Regions from separate parts of the Pseudoalteromonas sp. APC 3691 genome, predicted to be linked through region 2. Evidence: predicted binding sites of a transcription regulator. Region 2 holds the regulator's gene; the other holds the start of a gene.

Region 1 (10,680 bases), on a different contig from region 2:
AAACAGTGGCGTTCGCTTAAAGAGCAAGAACAACAATTGGTAATGGTCGCTGGTGGCGTGTTTATTATTTTTGTTTTAGTAATGGGGATATTTAGGCCATTAAATAACGCGATAGAAAAAGCACAGCAATCTCAAATTAAACAACAAGAGCTATTAGCTTGGGTTGATGACAGTATTGTTAAGCTAAAGGCTGCAGGCAACACCAGTGTTGCTAGCAATACAAACTTAAGCCAAGTGGTAAACTCTACTCGTGGACGCTATAAAATCAATATTAGTAAAATGCAGCCCAGTAGTGATTCACTTCGTTTGACGCTTGACTCAGTAGAGTTTAATCAGTTAATAGAATGGCTAGATGAGCTAGTAAATCAGCATGGTTTAAAAATTGAAAATTTAGATTTAAGTCGCGATGATAAATCAGGCTATGTGCGCGTAAGCCGTTTAGTATTAGAGAATTAATTAATGAAAAAAATAATAACGTTATCGGCTGTCTTTTTAATTAGTTTTATTGTGTTTTGTATTATTAAATTACCAGCACATATTGCACTAGATATAGCAAAACCGTACTTTCCAAAGCAATTAGAAGTAGGCCAAACTGTAGGCACTGTTTGGCAAGGTCAAATGATGCAAGTTCGTTTTGATGGTGAACAGTTAAATAATGTGCGCTGGGATATTGCAGGCTGGAAATTATTTACAGGCAAACTAAATGCGAACATAAAATTTGGTAATCCACGAGAACGCAGTGATATTTCGGGTTACGCAGATGTAAGTTATGGGTTTTTTAATAAAAAAGTAATAGTGACTGACGCCCTAGTACGCTCAACTGTAGAGCGTGCAATGCAACGTGTGCAACTTCCTCTGCCTGTTACCGCTAAAGGGCGTGTGATATTAGAACTTGATGAATACAGCTCAGGCGCACCTTATTGTGACTCACTAAAAGGTGAAATAGCGAGCCCTAATATTGATGTTCAAGGCTTAAATGGATGGTTTAATATTGGACCTCTAGCTGGTAAGTTAAGCTGTAAGTCGGGTGATGTTGCTATATTAATTGACCCAGATAATACGCTTGGCCTTGAGGCAGATGCTACACTTAAAGCTAATTTCGACTTCAGAGTGGCAGGTTATGTAAAACCAGATGCCAGCTTACCTAAAGATGTACATGATGCGGTTAAGTTTTTAGGCCGACCAGATAACCAAGGTCGCTATCCGCTCAACTTTTAATGTTTTAATATAAAGAGTTTTAATGCAAATACCCCAATTTACTGAGTTGCACGCAAAGCAGCTCAGCTCATTTTTAAATACCCAATCTCAAGCAATGACCCTTGTACAAAGCCAAGGCTATTTATTTGGTGTAATTTGTTCGCCCAACCCATTAGATGTACATGAGTGGCTTGAGCAGATATTGCCAAACACAGCTAATGATTTAGATGAAGAAATGCTTTTTTTGTTTATGGCGCTTTATCACAAAATTAGTGAGCAGGTGTTCGAAACTGGATATAAATTACCAGACACATTTGATGCTGAATTTTGTAAGTCGTGGAGTAAAGGCTTCTTAGTTGCAACGAAAGCTTATGCAGAACCTTTGTTAAATGCACCGCAATTAGACGTTGATTTTAAACAAGCACTAGAAAGTGCGTTAAGCACACTAAGCTTTTTTGCACTCGACCAGCTAGCAATAGCTCAGATTGCCAAACAAAATAACATGACAATAGAAGCTTTGTGTCAGTATCAGTATGAATCTATGGGTGACTTTGCATTAGGGTTTGCTGAACTAATTGAAGTGGTCGCAATTAATAGCGGCTTGATAACCGACGAGAGTTGGGAAGAGTAATTATTAATACTAGGCGCTTAGTTTAATCTAAGTGCCTAGCTCTAATATAATATCCGTACAGCCTTGTTTGCAATTTACTATGCCTTTACCAGGCTCGCTGGTGGCTAAATCAAGTGTTAAAACCCCATTACACTTCTCACACTTTAATGTTTTGCCTTGCGCTAATTGCTTGAGCATATTGCGCTGCTTATGAAATGAGTCGCTTGCTTTTTTATTTAATCCTGAAAAATCCACTACTTTGCTCGCTTTTGTTCTAATGCTTCAGTCACTATTTTACATACCGTATTTAAACGGTCGTCATAAAAATAAAGGTTTAAGTCACGCTCACGACAATAGCGTAGGTGAAATAACTGAACAGAGTCATCTGTTGTAAACGTTTTTTCTACATACTCACCTTCAGATTCAGATAGTTTAAGTTGACTGCTGATCCTATTTTTCGCCATATTTGCAGCAGGGCTTCTGTTGACCTTGCTTGCATCACTTAAAAAGCCAATGCCTTCACCTAGTAACCTTTCGCGAGGTTCTTTTATAAGTGGGTGATCGATTGTAAAAAAGGCAAGGATCACAACTACCAAAATAATAAATTTTTTCATGGATACGTAAACCTTGATCTAAGTAGGGTTGAATTACCATGCAGTGTAATAAACTGCATTTTAAAAGCAAGTAACTGGGATGAATAAATTATTAGCGATCTATGCCAGTAATTTTAACCAACATTGTTATAATGGTTAACAGCAGTCAGATATTTCTGAAATATCTGAAAGTATTCGAGATGGCAATTTATTAAAGTAAATCTGCCTAGCAAGTAACTTGCTAGCTTTAAGTATAGAGTACTTGAGTATTGCTGGATTTTTATTTCCAAGCGGCGTTGAGGAACTTCGATGGACAAGCAAATTAAAGTAAAGAATATCCCTGTAGAGGTGAAAATCCAAAAACCGGATTTAAGCCGTCAAGATGATAGGTTCAATCCCCGAAATCGTATTTATGTGCGTGCTGTAAAAGGCCTACATCAATTACTTAGGCAGCGCATTGGCTTTTTAGGCCTACTTGCGTTTATGTTACTTCCTTGGATTAATTTTAACGGCCAGCAAGCAGTGCTGTTTGATCTAATTGGTCAAAAATACAATATTTTTGGTTTAACGCTATGGCCTCAAGATTTTACCATATTAGCGTTTATTTTTATGCTGGCAGCATTTGCGCTGTTTTTAGTGACCACCTTCTATGGACGGGTGTGGTGTGGCTACACATGTCCGCAAACTGTTTGGACCTTTATTTTTATTTGGTTTGAAGAAAAGCTTGAAGGCACTGCCAATCAGCGTAAAAAACTCGATCAACGACCCATGGACTTTGATAAGTTTTGGCGTAAAACGGCAAAGCATACTAGTTGGGTATTGTTTTCGTTGTATACCGCTATTTCTTTTGTGGGTTACTTTACGCCAATAAGGGAGTTACTCCCTGACTTTGTAACGTTTGATGTAGGCGGTTATGCACTAGTCAGTATTATTTTCTTTGCTGCGTGTACCTATGGTAATGCCGGTTGGATGCGAGAAATTATGTGTTTACACATCTGTCCTTACTCTCGTTTTCAATCAGCTATGTTTGATAAAGACACATACACCGTAACGTACGACGAAAGCCGAGGTGAAAGCCGTGGTCCTCGTTCACGTAAAGTAGACCATAAAGATTTAGAATTAGGCGACTGTATAGACTGTAACTTGTGCGTTCAAGTGTGCCCAACAGGTATTGATATTAGAAATGGGCTACAAGCTGAGTGTATCAACTGTGGTGCATGTATTGATGCGTGTGATGGCGTAATGGATAAAATGGAATACCCGCGTGGGCTTATTTCATATACGACAGAGCGAAATCTCGAAACCCCAGAAAATAAAACGAATCCACTGCGAGCTAAAATTATTGGTTACACGGTCATACTTGTTGTGCTTACGGGAGCGCTTGTCGCTAATATAGCACTGCGTAAAACAATGGACTTTGATATTATTCGTGACCGAAACCAATTATATCGTGTCGATTTTGATGGTTTAGTAGAGAATACCTATACATTAAAGGTAATTAATAAAGCGCAGTACGAGCAAACCTTTAATATTAAAGTACAAGGGTTAGATAACTTTAAGTATATTGGTAAGCAGTCATTTACTGTGCAGGCAGGGGAATCTCATAACGTACCATTGTCACTTGTAATGGACCCTTATGATTTGAAGGCGCCGATGACTGAGTTTAACTTTGTGCTTTCACCGGTAGATGAGCCGGATGAGACAATATCGCAGTCGAGTAACTTTTTTAAAGCGCGATAATCGCAACTTACCTTAATTAGGTAAGTTGATATAGCAATTAACAAAAGCGGGTATATAACCCGCTTTTATTTTATATAAGAAGAGTATGAGTAAATTTAGTTTTATTGACTTAACACCAGACCTAATACTCGATGCAATAGAGAGCGTAGGTGTGTACGCCGAATCTGGTTTATTGGCGCTCAATAGCTATGAAAACAGAGTGTACCAATTTAAAGCGGATGATGGCCTGCGTTACGTAGTGAAGTTTTATCGCCCAGAGCGCTGGAGTAAAGAGCAAATTCAAGAAGAGCATGACTTTGCATTTGAACTAGCGGATGCAGAAGTACCCGTTGTTGCCCCTATTTTATATAATGGACAAAGCTTATTTGAACACGAAGGGTATTTGTTTGTGTTGTTTCCAAGTGTAGGCGGGCGTTTATTTGAGGTTGATAATTTAGATCAGCTTGATGTAATGGGGCGATTGATTGGCCGTATGCACCAAGTAGCTAAAACAAAACCTTTTACTTACAGGCCAACAGTTACCTGCGAGGAGTATTTGCATACAGCCAAAGTTCATCTTCAAAAAAGTAACTTAGTGCCCATGGGAATAAATACTGCCTTTTATACTATTTTAGATTTAGTGATAGAGCAGGCGCAAAAACAGTATAAAGATGTGCAAAGTATTCGCTTACATGGTGACTGCCACGTTGGTAATATTTTATGGGCAGGTGATGCGCTAATGTTTGTTGATTTAGATGACAGCCGCCAAGGTCCTGCAATCCAAGATTTATGGATGATGCTCAGTGGCGATAGAGCGACGCAACTGTTACAGTTAGACACCCTTGTAAATGCATATGAAGAGTTTTGTGATTTTGATCACTCTCAACTCAAATTAATTGAACCGCTGCGAGCAATGCGTATTATTCACTATATGGGATGGGTAGCTAAACGATGGAGTGATCCTGCTTTTGTGCGGAACTTTACATGGTTTGCTGATGACAAATACTGGGAGCAACAAATTTTAGCACTGAAAGAGCAACTTGCAGCATTGCAAGAAGCACCGTTAAAGTTATTGCCGTAATATTTTATTTAAAGACAAGTACAACGAGATACAAATGCTTAAAAAATTAAAACTGAGTTTATTACTTTTATGTTTACCATTTGCAGCACTTGCTGCACAGTTTGAAGTTGATAATCAATACACTGTTATAGATGTAGACAAAAGCAAGTCACCGCAAGTAACTGAGTTTTTCTCATTTTACTGTCCACATTGCTTTAAGTTTGAACCAGTAGCAAAAGCAATTGAAAAAGGCTTGCCAGAAGGCGCTGAGTTTATTAAAAACCACGTTAACTTTTTAGGTGGCGTGTCACCACAAGCACAAAGTAATTTAAGCTTTGCTTACTTAATTGCTAAGCAGCATGGTCAGGCGCAAAGTATTAGCGATCAAATTTTTAAAAGTATCCATGTTCAACGTGCACCATTAACTGAAATGAAAGACGTTAAAAAATTACTTGAAGTAAACGGTATTGATAGCGCAACATTTGATCAAGAGATTGCAAGCATGCCTGTTATTTCAGCTGAGCAAGCAATGCAAAACAAACAGAATAAATATTCAAAATTAGGCGCACTTACAGGTGTACCTACTTTTATTGTTAACGATAAATATAAAATAAACCTCAACACCATCAAAAATCAAAAAGAACTTGATGAGTTAGTAGCGTTTTTATTAGCACTATAAATTTCGGAGCATAATAATGATTAAATTAGTTAAAGCAGGTTTGCTTGCAGTACTACTTCCTATGGCGGCAACAAGCTTTGCAGCAACGTATGAAGAAGGCGTGCATTACGACGTTGTTTCTGAGCGCGCAACAAAAAAGCCAGAAATTAAAGAGTTTTTCTCATTTTACTGCCCTGCATGTAATAACATGGAAGCACTAATTGGTGAGTTTAAGCCTAAGCTTGATAAAAACGTTAAATTTAAAAAGAGCCATGTTGATTTTGTAGGTGTACGCGACCCAGAAAACCAACAGATGATGAGCCAAGCACTCGCTACTGCAGAAGTGCTTCCGCAAAAAGATAAAATTGTCTCTGCAATCTTTAATCATATTCATACAAAGCGCGCTAGTTTTAATGAGCTTGCAGATGTAAAAGATATATTTGTAGCGCAGGGCGTTGATGGCGATAAGTTTGATAAGCTGTTTAAAAGCTTCTCGGTACGTACGCTGAGCTCTAAAATGAAACGAGATCAAGACTACTTTAAAGAAAAAGGCGCACTACGTGGCGTACCTACATTTATTGTAAATGGTAAGTATAAATTAAACCTAGGTCGTGAGTCGGGTATTACTGAACCAGAAGATATTAGCAAACTGATTAATTACTTAGCTAACAAGTAAGTTTAGCTAAAACTAAAAAAGCTCCTACAAGGAGCTTTTTTTATGGGTAACGTTTACTGAGCGTATTTATTTGCGCTGCAAGAAAACACCCGACTCAATGTGATGTGTATATGGGAACTGATCAAATATAGCAAAGCGCTTAACGTTATGCGTACGTGTTAAGTGATCAAGGTCACGCTCAAGAGTTTCAGGATTACACGATATATAAATTATGCTTTCGTAGTTAGCCACTAAGTCACACGTTAATTCATCCATGCCCGCGCGTGGTGGATCAACTAATATGGTTTGGCAGTCATAGCTTTTTAAATCAATACCATCTAAACGAGAGAAAGTACGCTCGCCATTCATTGCTTGAGTAAACTCTTCACTAGACATACGAATAATATCTAAGTTCTCTACGTTGTTTTTAGCAATGTTGTATTGAGCAGAGTGAACAGATGATTTTGATATTTCCGTCGCTAATACTTTATTAAAAGAACCTGCTAATGCAATTGAAAAGTTACCGTTACCACAATACAATTCTAGTAAATCATTTTTAAGTGGTTTACATAAATCTTGTGCCCACTCCAGCATATTAATATTTACTTTTGCATTAGGCTGAGTAAAGCTATTTTCTACTTGTTGATAAATAAGCTCTTGCCCATTAACTGTTAAACGTTCAGTTACAAAGTCATCACCTAGTACTTCTTTTTGTTTGCGAGCACGACCTATAAAGTCAATTTTGTATTTACTGCTAAGCTTTTCTTTCAGTGCTTTAATTTCACTTAACCATTCATCATCCAGTGGTTTGTGATAAAGCAAGCTTACTAAAATTTCACCGCTTAGCGTTGATAGGTAATCGATTTGAAATAACTTACGGCGTAATATTTCACAAGGCTTAAGATTTTCAATCATCACCTGCATTATTTCACCTACTAGAGGCGCTGCTGGGTCAAATGTATCAACACGGATTTTTTCTTTTGTTTGTTGATCAAACATAATGTGAAACAGATCATCACCGTCGTGCCATACTCTAAATTCAGCACGTTGGCGGTAGTTAGTTGGCTCTGAGCTAAATACTTCTAATTGCTCCACACCAAAACGTTGAAACTGCGTACTAATTCGCTGCTCTTTTTCACTTAACTGCGCTTGGTACTGTGTGGTATCTATTTTAATAACTGCCATTAACGCTACTACCTTATCTAAGATCTGTTTATCGGCGCTATTGTAGGGAGCGCTGCGTATTTGTCTAGTTTTGGCTAGCATTTATGCTGTTTTATTGAACATTGTACTTTAGTTTTTGTTGTTATAGCCGATAATAAACTACGCACGCTTAGGAGACGAATCATGAAAATAGGTAATTATGGCTTTACGCCAAACAACAACATCAATAAATTCAATAATAAAGCTGATATACAGCAACCTACAATTACGTCTCCTCAAGATAGCTATCAACAACGAGGCCGAGAGTTGGCCGCAAAGGTGCTTGGCGATAAAATGGCTGAGCAGCTTGGATTACCTATCGCAGAAAAAAAAGCAGATAAACCACTATTTGATTTTGATGAAATAGTAAAAAACGTACTCGATTTTGTAAGTAGTGCTGTAAATAAAGCAAAAGCTAACGGCGCTGATGACGAAAAGCTCAAAGATATGCTAGGCGATGCGCGCAAAGGAGTCCAAATAGGGATTGATGACGCTGTTGATGAACTCAAAGGTACAGGCGTATTTAATGATGACATGGAAGAGGGCATTAATAAGTCCAAAGAGGGAATTTACAATGGGCTGGATAAGTTTGAAGAGTCGTTATTTAACCCACAACCTGCCAGCGTAAATATAAGCCAGGCCCAATACGTCAGTATGACGAGTAATGCAGAGTATAAATTTACTACAGCAGAAGGCGATGAGGTAAGTATTAGCTTTGCTGATGCATTTGAATCTCAATCGGCAAGTGGCTATCAGCAAAATAGTAATAGTGAGTCGTTTGCAAGCTCATCATCGCAATCTCGACAGGTATCATTTTCGATGTCGGTAAATGGTGACTTAAACGAGCAAGAGCAAGAAGCTATTAATGCGATGATGGAAGACTTACAAGATTTAAGTAAAACCTTTTTTGGTGGTGATTTAGATGAAGCATTTGAACAAGCGCAAGAGCTGAGTTTAGACAGCGATCAGCTGGTGGCTTTTTCTATGGATTTACGCCAAACAAAAACAATAGCAACAGTTAAAAGCTATGAAGAATATAAACCAGCACCAGAAAAACAAGTAGCAGAGGGGTTAGCCCCTTTTAATGACGACCTTAAAAATGCTTTTGAAAAAGCGGGTGAGCTTGGATTACAAAATCAGCTAGCTGGCATTCTCCAATGGTTAAATCAAGATCAGGAACAAATAGATAAGTTAGTAGATTATACAAAGTCTATGTTCGAAAACCTTAATCAGTTAAATTCAGCAGCCGACAGGCTTACTGATTTAGAAGCCACGCAAAGTTAAACTACTTTCTTTTATAAAAACCTCATGGCAAACTGCCGATCTTAAAGTAAAGTAGGAACGGTAGTTTGTCAGCGCATATAATGGTCTTTGATTCAGGTATTGGTGGAACTACTGTACTTGAACATATCAAGCAAAGTATCCCCAATGCTCAGTACAGCTATTTTATGGATAATGCATTACTACCTTATGGTGCTCAATCCCAACAAACTATAATTAACCGATTATGTTCACTTATTCATTTCATCAAAGCCAACACGCTTAACGTCGATTTAATTGTAATAGCGTGTAATACAGCTTCTACATCTGCACTCAGCGCTGTTCGCCAAATTACGGATATTCCTATAGTAGGTGTTGTGCCAGCAATAAAACCTGCAGCAGAGTTAACACGTTCAAATCATATTGGCTTATTAGCCACACCGGCAACGGTCGCCAGTTCATACACTAAAACATTAATTACTGAGCATGCACGTAATGTAATCGTTAATCTATATAGCAGTGTTGAATTAGTAACGTTAGCTGAGGAATGCTTTTTTACAGAGTCTTTGGATACAAACAAGTTGCATCAAGTGCTTGATGACCTACATATAGATAAAACTATAGATGTACTTGTATTAGGATGTACGCACTTTCCAATATTAGCAGAGCCTATTAGTCAGTATTTTGAAGGGAATGTAAAATTACTTGATTCAGGTGTAGCGATAGCAAACAGAGTCAACTACCTACTTAACCAACTTAACTTCTGTGTGAATAAACTAACAGACATAAAAAAGCCGCTGCAATATTATGCAACGGCTGATGTGTTTAGCAATAAGCTAGCGGTAAAGCTAGTTACACTGACTGATCCGTCTCAGTACGTAGAGCATTAGAATCATCTTCTTGTTTTTGTTTTGCTTCACGTACCTTTAAAGTACGTTGTTGGAACTCGCTATCGTTCAAGTTAGCAATTGCATTGTCTGCATCAGCTTGCGCCATTTCAACAAAACCAAAGCCACGACGCTTGCCAGTATTCTTATCCTTTAATAAACGAACATTGAATACTTTGCCTTGTTCTTCAAATAATGCACGAACCACACCTTCGTTTGCACGATAAGGAAGGTTACCAACATAAAGCGTTTTTGTTTTAACTTCAGCTTCTTCAGTCACATCAGATGACATTGCAGCAATAGCAATCGCACCTATTAATAAACCAGCACCAAATAGTAATGCAGGGTTTAAAGCTAAGCCGCCTAAAGCGAACTCAACAACAACAAAACCAACTACAGCAAGAATAACAGAGAAGATAAAAGATTTTTGATCGGGTAATTTCATTTTAGATCTACCAATAAACAGGAAATAAACATTAATTTAACATTGTGAACTTGCTATCTTAACGTCTAAATCAAACATAGCAATGATATTTGTATTAAATAATAAATAAGAGCACAAAAAAGCATCATCTTAGGAAGGTTTTCATATGGTTTTACATGGTTTTGTTCTATTTTTGTTCGAACAGTAAAAAGATCTAAAAAAAGGGTTGATCTGTTTTCGGATCTCCCTATAATGCGACCCCACTGAGACGGGATATGGCGACGCGCAGCGGACAACGCATAGCGAGGCACGAACTACTCAGAGAGTTAAATAAAACTTCGGTTTTAAATTATCTAAAAAGAAAGTTTAAAACTAAGTGTTGACTCGAAAAATAAAGGGTGTATTATTCGCATC
Region 2 (10,680 bases):
TGTGCTGTATAAGTAAAATAGGGTGAGGAAAATTAGCAGGCAATTGAGTCAATATAGTTTGCAAAGCAACAGGACCACCTGTAGAAGTACCAATAGCTAAAAGTTGATATTGTTTTCCACTTGCTCGCATTGAGGTAACATTTGAACTTGTCGATGCAGCAGGCGCAGCTCTTTGAAAGCTTCTACCAGGCTGCTTGGTTTGAGTTGTTGATGTGCTTGCTCTTTGCGAAAGTGAACTTGTTGGTTTAGTTGAAATGGCTGGTTTAACTGGTGTTGCCGCTCTAAATGTTCGCGGTAAACGTCTTCGCCCTATATCTTTTACTTTACTTTGCAAAAGCTTAATTGCATCTTCATTATTGCGCGCAATATCTTCAAATTTTTTCGGTAAAAAATCCATTGCGCCAGCATCTAACGCATCAAACGTTGCTGTTGCACCATCACGTGTAAGTGATGAAAACATTAAGATAGGAGTTGGGTTACTCGCCATTATCTCTTTAACTGCGCTAATACCATCAAGCACAGGCATTTCGACATCCATGGTGATCATGTCAGGACGCAATTGAGCTGCTTTCTCAACAGCCTCTCTGCCATTAACAGCAAAGCCTATAACTTGTATATCGCTATCTTGCTCAAGGATTTCGCTTACTCTACGGCGAAAAAAGCTTGAATCATCAACAACTAAAACTTTAACGGCCATTTAGCTCTCTTATTAAATTTATGCGTAGGTATATATTAAATATATACCTACTTTATTATTAGCCTGCGTAATGTTTTAACATGTTTGGAACGTCTAAAATCAGTGCAATGCCACCATCCGAAGTTATTGTAGCCCCTGCCATACCTGGCGTTCCTTGAAGTAACGCATCGAGCGGCTTAATCACTACTTCTTCTTGGCCAATCAATGAGTCAACAACAAAGCCTATTTGTTGCGTACCAATTTGTACAATAACGACGTGACCTTTAGATTTTCGCTGAGAACGATCTGAGCCTTTTACTAACCAATGCTCAAGGTAAAATAACGGTATCGCCTTTTTACGCACAATAATTGTTAATTGCCCATCAACTACATTCGTCTTCGTTAAATCCAAATTGAATATCTCACTAACACCAGCCAGTGGTAACGCAAATGTTTGTGCGCCAACAATGACCATTAATGTCGGTAATATAGCCAAGGTAAGTGGTACTTTTATTTCTAAAATAGTACCGACACCAAGTTCAGACTGAATGCTTACTGAGCCATTAAGTTGCGTGATCTTAGTTTTAACTACGTCCATTCCTACACCACGGCCTGAAATATCAGATATTTCTTCTTTTGTAGAAAAGCCAGGTGCAAAAATCAGGTTATATGCTTCGGTGTCAGAAAGTCGACTCGCTTGGTCATGATCGAGTACGCCTTTACTAATTGCAATTTTTTTCAGTTTTTCAGCATCCATACCTGCACCATCATCTTTGATGGTTAGCAAAATATGGTCGCCCTCTTGAGACGCTGATAAAGTAACATTACCTGTTCTAGACTTACCTGCAGCTTCACGGACAGCGGGCATTTCAATACCATGGTCAACTGAGTTTCTAACTAAATGCACAAGTGGATCTGCAAGTGCTTCAACTAAGTTTTTATCTAGATCGGTTTCTTCACCAATAAGCTTTAAATCAATATCTTTATTTAAGCTACGTGCTAAGTCGCGTACAACGCGAGGGAAGCGACCAAATACTTTCTTAATTGGTTGCATTCGCGTTTGCATAACCGCACCTTGAATATCCGCAGTCACTACATCTAAGTTAGAGATTGCTTTACCCATCGCTTCACTGTCTGAGTTAGTCGCTAAACTAACCAAACGATTTCGTACAAGAACTAACTCACCAACCATATTCATAATTTGATCGAGTCGTTTTGTATCTACGCGAACGGTGGTTTCTGCAGCTGGTGGCGCTGATTTTTTTGGAGCTGCTGCTGGTGGTGCTTTAGCTGCTGGCTTCTCTGGCGCTTTTTCAACTGGTTTTGGAGTAGGAGCTTTAGCTGGCGCAGCTTTTTTTACTGGTTCACTCACTTGTTTAGCTGGCGGTGAAACAGGTTCAGGTTGTTTTGCAGCTGGCGCACTTTCTATCGATTTAGGAGCAGTACCTTTACCATGAAGTTCATCAAGAAGCGCTTCAAATTCGTCATCACTAATTTCATCATCTGATGAATTAACTGTATTTGCCGCTGGTGTAGCTGGTTCTACAGGTGTTTTATTGGCATCATTTTGTTCAGGTTTGCTAGTAACTTCACCAAAACTGCCAACACCATGTAACTCATCTAATAAGCTGTCAAATTCATCATCAGTAATATCACCATTAAAATCACTACTACTACTTGCTACTGGTTTTTCAACTGCAGGACCTTGTCCTTTACCGTGTAGCTCATCAAGTAAGCTTTCAAATTCGTCTTCAGTGATTTCATCTATTTCAGCATCGCTAACCGAAGGCGCTCCGCTAAATAGTTCATCAAATGCAAACGGATCTTCATCATCAGCTACCGGTGTATCCACCACTTCATTATGAGGTTGTTCAACCTCTGTTTGTGAAGAGGCTTCATTGGCTTCGGCTTCTGTTGGAGGTAGACCTAAGATATGAAGAGTATGAAGTAATTCAGGATCTGCAGGTTCAGGCTTGTCTCTGTTTTGGATAGTCGCAAACATCTCATTAATGGTGTCTAGTGCTTGTAAAATAACATCCATTAACTCTGAGTTGACTGTTCGCACGCCTTGACGTAGTAAATCAAATACGTTTTCAGCACCGTGACAAGCATCAACAAGCTCTGTCATAGCTAAAAAGCCTGCACCACCTTTTACAGTGTGAAAACCTCTAAATATAGCGTTTAGTAACTCGGTATCTTCTGGATTATTTTCCAGCTCAACTAACTGTTCAGATAAAAGCTCTAGGATTTCTCCAGCCTCTACAAGAAAGTCTTGTAAAATATCTTCATCGACTTCAAACATGCAGTTACTCTCCTCTTAGAAGCCCAAACTTGATAAAAGATCATCAACTTCATCTTGATCAGATACAACATCATTACGCGATTCTTTATCAATAATAGGGCCTTCAGGACCTGCTAAAGTTTGTGTGGCAACTGGTTCTTTTATTTTTTGTTGTTCTACTTTATTCGCGGTGCTGTTACTGTCGTCTTGTTCAGCAAACGCAGTTAAAAGATGCAGTAAACTTTCTTCTACTTCCCTAACAAGTTCAATAACACGGCGAATAACTTGACCTGTTAAGTCTTGATAGTCTTGAGCCATTAATACATTTGTCATTAAGTTTTGAAGCTCATCAGTCTTATGATGAGAGTTGTTCATAAACTTATCGATGCTATGGCAAAGTTGCTTAAACTCACCAAGCTCAATCTCGCGGCTCATTAAACGATCCCATGTCGGTTTGATATGAGATATTTCGTCCGCTAACTGTTGGGCTATAGGAAGACTCGCTTCCACTGCATCCATTGTTTTATTAGCCGCATTTTCTGTCATTTCTATAACATAATTAAGCCGCTTTTTAGCATCTGGAATCGCATCTGTCGTTATATCAGTTAAGCGAGTATCAAGCTCAAAACTTTTAAGAGCTTCGTGCAGTTGACGAGTCAACTTTCCAACTTCAGCAAATAATTCAGATTGCTCTTTAGAAGCAGCCTCTAAAATCAACTGATTTGCTTTGTCTTGCTCATCATTTTCTAAAAAAACAACGAGCTGACGAGCTTGTTCTAACGTTATTTGAGGCGCAGCTGGTGCTGGCATAAGCCTCTCCCCCATCATTAGCCTAAGCGTTCAAATACTTTTTCTAATTTAGTTTTTAATGTTCCAGCCGTAAATGGCTTAACAATATAACCATTCACGCCAGCTTGCGCCGCAGCTATTATTTGTTCTTTTTTAGCTTCTGCCGTTACCATTAATACAGGGATATGTTTTAACTTCTCGTCTGCACGTATTGCTCTTAAAAGATCAATACCCTGCATTCCAGGCATATTCCAATCCGTAACTACAAAATCAAACACTTGATTTTGCAACATAGGCAAAGCTGTAGACCCATCATCAGCTTCTTGAACGTTAGTGAAACCTAAGTCACGTAACAGGTTTTTTATAATGCGTCTCATCGTTGAAAAATCATCAACTACAAGAATTTTCATGTTTTTATCCAAAACATCCCCCAGTGAGGTATTAACCTTTGTTTACTTACTACTAATTTATCCAGTCATTGATTTTAGCTTTAAGCTTAATCATCGCCTGACCATGTATCTGACTTACACGCGATTCACTTACATCGAGTATATGTCCTATTTCTTTTAAATTCATTTCATCGTTGTAGTACAAAGAAAGCACCATTGCATCACGCTCTGGTAATGACTTAATTGCACTTAGCAAAGACTCATTAAACCTATCATTTTTAACATTATTAAAAGGTTTATCTTGTGCTAAATCTTGGCCTACAGGAGTAATAACATCCTCATCTACACCAAGGTCTTCAATGCCTAATATTTTACTCGTATTCGCATCATTTAAAATATGATGGTACTCATTGAGCGAAATTTCAAGTTTTTCAGCAACTTCTATGTCCGTTGGTTCGCGGTTCAGACTACTTTCGAGCTCAGTAATTGCTTCTGCAACTTGCCTGTTTTTACGGTGAACTGAACGAGGAGCCCAATCACCACGGCGCATTTCATCAAGCATAGCACCGCGAATACGAATACCTGCAAAAGTTTCAAAGCTTGCGCCTTTTGTTGCATCAAAGTTTTTCGAAGCTTCTATTAAGCCTATCATTCCTGATTGAATTAAATCATCAAGTTGAACGCTAGGTGGTAATCGAGCAATTAGATGACATGCCACTTTTTTAACAAGTGATGCATGCTTCTCAACAATCACATTTAAATTTTGTGTTGATTGATATCCCATAGCTCTATTCACCAGTGTTGTCATAATTAACCGTTTACTAGTTTCTCAATGAAAAACTCTAAATGCCCAGATGGTTGGTTGGGTATTGGCCATTTAACTGCTTTTGTTGCCAGCGTTTTAAACGCAAGAGCGGCTGGCGAATTTGGAAAGAGCTCTACTATTACTTTTTGACGACGCGTTGCTTTGCGCATATTTTCGTCATAAGGAACCGTTGCTACTAGCTCCATTGACACATCTAAAAAGCGATCGGTAACTTTAGATAGTTTTGCAAACAATTCAGTACCTTCACGCATACTGCGGACCATATTTGCAACAATTTTGAACTTATAAACACCATGCTCGCGGCTTAATACTTTAATAAGTGCGTAAGCATCGGTTATTGATGTTGGTTCATCGCACACTACAACCATTACATCTTGTGCTGCTCGTGAGAAGCTTAGCACCATGTCTGAAATACCAGCGGCTGTATCTACAATTAAAATATCGAATTCGGTATTCAATTCGCTAAACGCACGAATTAGTCCAGCATGCTCCGATGGTGATAACTCAACCATACTTTGCGAACCCGATGTAGCGGGTACAATTTTAATACCAGCAGGACCTTCAACTAAAATTTCGTCAAGCTCACATTCACCAGACAAAACGTGTGACAAATTACGCTCTACACGTAAACCAAGCATCACATCACAATTTGCCAAACCTAAGTCAGCATCCAGTACTAGTACTCTATTACCTTGCTGCCCTAGTGCTATAGCAGTATTTAGAGAAACATTTGTTTTCCCCACCCCACCTTTACCACCGGTTACAGCGATAACTTTAACGCCGTTGTTATTGTTTTGACTCATTTTGCGCAGGCCGCTTGCTTGATCTAATACTGTGTTAATCATACATCCCTACTGTACTTGGCGCCACTGCTTGATGCCTTGAATGTTGTGCTTTTGTTCTTTTTAAATATAATTGCTCAGCCTTTTTCACTAGTTTTTCAGCATTTGCAACACGAATATCTTCTGGTACTCGTTGTCCATTAGTAAGATACCCTATTGGAAGGCGATTTTGAATCGCAATACTAATAATCTCACCCAAACTTAATGATTCATCCAACTTGGTAAAAATACAACCACTTAACTGTACTTTTTTAAAGTGGCGTACAGTTTCTTGTAGTACATTAATTTGCGCTGTGGCACTGAGTACTAGGTAGTTTCGAATATCCACACGCTGGTTGCGCATTAACGTATTTAACTGCTCAGTTAAGCGTAAATCTCGCTGGCTCATACCTGCCGTATCAATTAACACTAGACGTTTATTTCGTAAATGATATAAAACTTCAGCTAACTCATTAGCATCTTTAACTTGTTTTACACCACAACCAATAATACGACCGTAAGTTGCAAGCTGCTCATAAGCACCAATTCTGTACGTATCAGTGGTTATTAAGGCAACTTTATCGGCGCCATACTTTTGTGCACCTAGAGCTGCAAGCTTAGCAACTGTCGTGGTTTTGCCCACACCTGTTGGACCCACTAACGCATATACACCACCTTGGCGAAGTATTTCGTTATTGGTTGTTTGCATTTGATCTTCAACCATTGTTAGCAATGCTTTCCAGCCTTGTTGACGAGACACATCATCAGGTACAAAACATGCCATTTGCTGTGCTACTTCTTTATCGATACCCATACCGACTAAACGGTCAACCATACAAGCGCGTGTTGGATCGCGACGCGCCATATCTTGCTGCATCAAGCCTGATACTTGGTGCTCAAGTAATTGACGAATTGCGTTCATTTCTTCACGCATTGTTGTCATTTCTTCGCTTTCATTATTAGGTGCTTGTTGGCGAGTGGTTACTGGGCTATCTAAATCATCAAAGTCGCGGTCTAAATCATCAAAACCTAAGCTATCCGCTTGAGTTTGTGGACGAACTGGCGCAGAAGCTTCAGGAGCAAACATATTTTTAGTACGCTGCCCCATATTAGGTTCTTGATAGTTATCAGTAGTATCAATACCCGATTGTGAAAACATAGAAGCAAGTTCAGGGGAGCGAGGACGCGGTGATTGTCGCTCTAGTAATGCTTGTAAGCTGTCAGCAACCTTTGCTTGTGGCTCAGGCTTAGCACGCTGTGGCTCTGGTCTTACAAAGTTATGCATGCTTTGCTGTGGCGCTTGAGCACGAGGCTCAGCATTACGTTGTGGTTGCGCTGCTACTTTAGGGGCTGCTTTGTCATAATCAACTGCCGCTACAATTTCTACACCGTTAGCCAGCTTCTTATTTGACATAATAACCGCATCAACACCTAACTCATCTTTAACTTCTTTAAGTGCTGTGCGCATATCTTTAGCAAAAAAACGTTTAATTTTCATGATTCAACCCCTGTTAAAATCTTATTGTTGGCCTACCGAGCTTACAATTTTGATCTGTCTTTCGTCTGGTACCTCTTGATAAGACATCACTCTCAATCCTGGAATGGTGTACTTAACAAAACGAGATAACACAGTGCGTAACATTCCTGACGTTAGCAATATAGAAGGTTCGCCGGCCATTTCTTGATTTTGATGCGCTTGTGTCAATGACACTTGAAGTCGCTCTGCAAGTCCTGGCTCAATACCGGCACCTTCATCGCCTGCATTTTGTAATGACTGATGCAACATCTGTTCCAACTCAGGCGCCAAGGTTATGACAGGGATTTCTGATGACATTCCCACCGCATCTTGAACAATTAATCTACGCAGTGAAATACGCACTGCAGCCGTTAATACATCAGGGTCTTGACTACGTGGGCCATACTCAACAAGGGTTTGAACAATTGAGCGCATATCGCGAATAGCCACGCCTTCATTTAATAAATTTTGTAGTACTTTTACAATAACAGTTAATGGCAATACATCAGGTACTAGTCCTTCCACTAAGCGAGGATGGCTTTTAGCAAGCATATCAAGTAGGTTTTGAACTTCTTCATGCCCTAGTAATAACGCTGCACTGTTAGTTAATAACTGGCTAATATGAGTGGCAACTACCGTGGCTGAATCTACAACGGTATAACCTAGTGATTGTGCTTCATCTTTTTGATCTGGTTTTATCCATACTGCATCAAGGCCAAACGCAGGATCTTTTGTTTCAACCCCTTTAATTGGACCAAATACTTGTCCTGGGTTAATCGCTAGTTCGTCGCCATGCTTAAGCTCGCTTTCACCGGTTGAAACCCCCATTAGTGTTATTCTGTAAGCGTTAGGGTCAAGCTCTAAGTTGTCGCGTATATGTACCGGCGGCACTAAAAAACCAAGCTCTTGAGAAAGCTTTTTACGCACCCCCTTAATACGATTAAGTAGCTCACCACCTTGTGATTGGTCCACTAACGGAATTAATCTATAACCGACTTCTAAGCCAATTACATCAACCTGCTGAACGTCATCCCAGCCTAGTTCTTTTTGTTCTTGTTTATTAGCAACACCCGTTGCAACGCTTCCGCCATTAGCGGCCTCTTCAGCTTCTGTCGCAGCAGCTTTTAATTTACTTTGCTGTGTGTAGTAAGCTAAGTAACCGAGTAACGCACCTAAACTTAAAAAAGCAATATGCGGCATACCAGGCACTAAGCCCATGATGATCAAAATACCAGATGCAATAAAGAGTGACTTTTCGTTGCCTAGTTGTTTCTTAAATTGGTCCCCCATATTGAGCGACTCATTTTGGCGTGTTACAACAATCGCGGTACCAATTGAAAGCAGTAAAGAAGGGAGTTGAGCAACTAAGCCATCGCCAATGGTAAGTAATGTATATACTTCCATTGCATTGCCAAAACTCAAATTGTGCTGGATCATACCGACAAATAAACCACCAACAATATTGATGATTAGTATAACAATACCTGCAATCGCATCACCTTTTACAAATTTACTCGCACCATCCATTGAGCCGTAAAAATCAGCTTCGCGAGTTACTTCCTCGCGGCGGTCACGCGCTTGTTCTGCGCTGATAAAGCCTGCGTTCAAATCAGCGTCAATGGCCATTTGTTTACCCGGCATTGCATCAAGGGTGAAACGCGCAGATACCTCAGAAATACGACCAGCACCTTTAGTAATTACTACAAAGTTAATAATGATCAGGATTAAAAATACAACCAAACCAACAGCGTAGTTACCACCAATAACAACTGAGCCAAACGCTTCAATTACTTTACCGGCAGAGTCACCACCATTATGGCCTTCAAGTAATACAACTCGAGTACTGGCAACGTTAAGTGCTAAGCGCATAATTGTAGCGATTAGTAATACAGAGGGAAAAATACCAAATTCAACTGGCTTCATCGTGTAAACAGTTACAAGTAAAACCACTAATGCTAGAGCAATATTAAACGAGAAAAGGATATCGAGTAAAAATGGCGGTAGTGGTAAAATCACCATTCCCAAGGCAGCAAGCACAAGCAAAGGTGTACCTACCCCTTTGGCATAGTCTTTTTTATCTCTGTTAAGTTGTTGTAATACCGCTTTAAAACTCATAATTCTACAATTTCAAAAAATTGACACTACGTAGAATTTGCAATAACTATTCCAAGTTACTCAGTTAACGGTTTAATACTTGTAGGCATCGGGGATTGGCAGCTTTTTATTGAGCTTAGTTGGACGTTTACCGCGCCCTTTATTAAAGCGCTTAAGCTGAAATACATACGCTAAAACTTGCGCTACTGCGGTAAATAGCTGATCGGGTATTTGCTCCCCTACTTCAGCCGTATGATAAAGCGCTCGGGTCAACATGGGGGATTCTAATATAGGTACTTCATTCCCTATTGCTACTTTTCGAATTTGCATCGCCATTTCATCAATGCCTTTAGCAAGCACTATAGGAGCACCTGCGCGCTCCGTGTCGTATTTTAATGCTACAGAGTAGTGAGTTGGGTTGGTAACAATAACATCAGCGTCAGGAACATCTTGCATCATGCGGTTTTGCGACATTTGCCTTTGTGTTTGCCTAATGCGCGCTTTTATTTGTGGGTCACCTTCAGAGTTTTTATACTCATCTTTAATTTCTTGCATTGTCATTTTAAGTTGTTTGTTATGGTTGTAACTTTGAAATGGTGCATCAATGGCGGCAATAACAATTAAAGTGCACGAAAGGCCTAAAAACATCCACCCTAAAATCTCTAAGGCATGAATAATATTACCCGGCGCACTTTCTAAACTTAAATGCAGTATTTCATCAAAATAAGTATTAATTAAAAACACTGCAAAACTTGCTACTAAACCAAATTTTAAAAGTGACTTTACAAGCTCAATAGCCGCTTGTGGGCCAAACATCCGCTTAAAGCCTTTCATTGGCGACATTTTACTTGCTTTAGGTGCAGCAGCTTCCCAGCTAAAGTTAAAACCACCGAGTAACGTATTACCAATAAATGCAGCCAAAACGATAATTAACACAAACATAGCCATAGGAAACATCAACGCGTCTGCAACCTCTCCCCACACGGCAAACATTTTAGTGGTATCAAAGGCTTCGTTGCGGTTTAAGCTAAGGGTTCGGCCCATTACATTGTATAAACCTTTACCAATTTCAGGACCATACATCAAAAGCGATATAGCCGAAAAAATAAGTACAAACATGGTACCTAACTCTTTTGAGCGTGCTATTTGGCCTTTCTTTTTAGATTCTTCAAGCTTTTTGGATGTCGGTTCTTCTGTTTTTTCTTGTCCTGAGTCTTCAGACATGACTTTCTCCTAAGGTGAGCAACCAACTAAAGTACACATTAGCTCAACCATTTTTAACCATTGA

What was found. Region 2 encodes FliA, which starts transcription of late flagellar genes. Its sites were predicted from a motif close to CTAAAGNTNNNNNNNNNNNNGCCGATA; they were not measured.
Region 1: the regulator FliA is predicted to act here: its motif matches at 7,784-7,810, upstream of QL998_RS16640 (DUF5610 domain-containing protein).

The regions. Positions count from the first base shown of each region.
Region 1 is NZ_JASDCB010000062.1:15,985-26,664, forward strand. It holds gene QL998_RS16590 (type II secretion system protein M) at 1-456, shown strand, start outside; gene QL998_RS16595 (type II secretion system protein N) at 460-1,218, shown strand; gene QL998_RS16600 (UPF0149 family protein) at 1,241-1,828, shown strand; gene QL998_RS16605 (hypothetical protein) at 1,856-2,062, opposite strand; gene QL998_RS16610 (hypothetical protein) at 2,062-2,421, opposite strand; gene ccoG (cytochrome c oxidase accessory protein CcoG) at 2,710-4,140, shown strand; gene QL998_RS16620 (serine/threonine protein kinase) at 4,226-5,200, shown strand; gene QL998_RS16625 (thiol:disulfide interchange protein DsbA/DsbL) at 5,235-5,858, shown strand; gene QL998_RS16630 (thiol:disulfide interchange protein DsbA/DsbL) at 5,875-6,513, shown strand; gene trmA (tRNA (uridine(54)-C5)-methyltransferase TrmA) at 6,580-7,677, opposite strand; gene QL998_RS16640 (DUF5610 domain-containing protein) at 7,840-8,979, shown strand; gene murI (glutamate racemase) at 9,045-9,845, shown strand; gene QL998_RS16650 (RNA-binding protein) at 9,808-10,287, opposite strand.
Region 2 is NZ_JASDCB010000006.1:26,104-36,783, forward strand. It holds gene QL998_RS03280 (chemotaxis response regulator protein-glutamate methylesterase) at 1-697, opposite strand, end outside; gene QL998_RS03285 (chemotaxis protein CheA) at 756-2,978, opposite strand; gene QL998_RS03290 (protein phosphatase CheZ) at 2,994-3,767, opposite strand; gene cheY (chemotaxis response regulator CheY) at 3,785-4,168, opposite strand; gene QL998_RS03300 (RNA polymerase sigma factor FliA) at 4,209-4,919, opposite strand; gene QL998_RS03305 (MinD/ParA family protein) at 4,946-5,806, opposite strand; gene flhF (flagellar biosynthesis protein FlhF) at 5,799-7,280, opposite strand; gene flhA (flagellar biosynthesis protein FlhA) at 7,302-9,413, opposite strand; gene flhB (flagellar biosynthesis protein FlhB) at 9,486-10,616, opposite strand; gene fliR (flagellar biosynthetic protein FliR) at 10,626-10,680, opposite strand, start outside.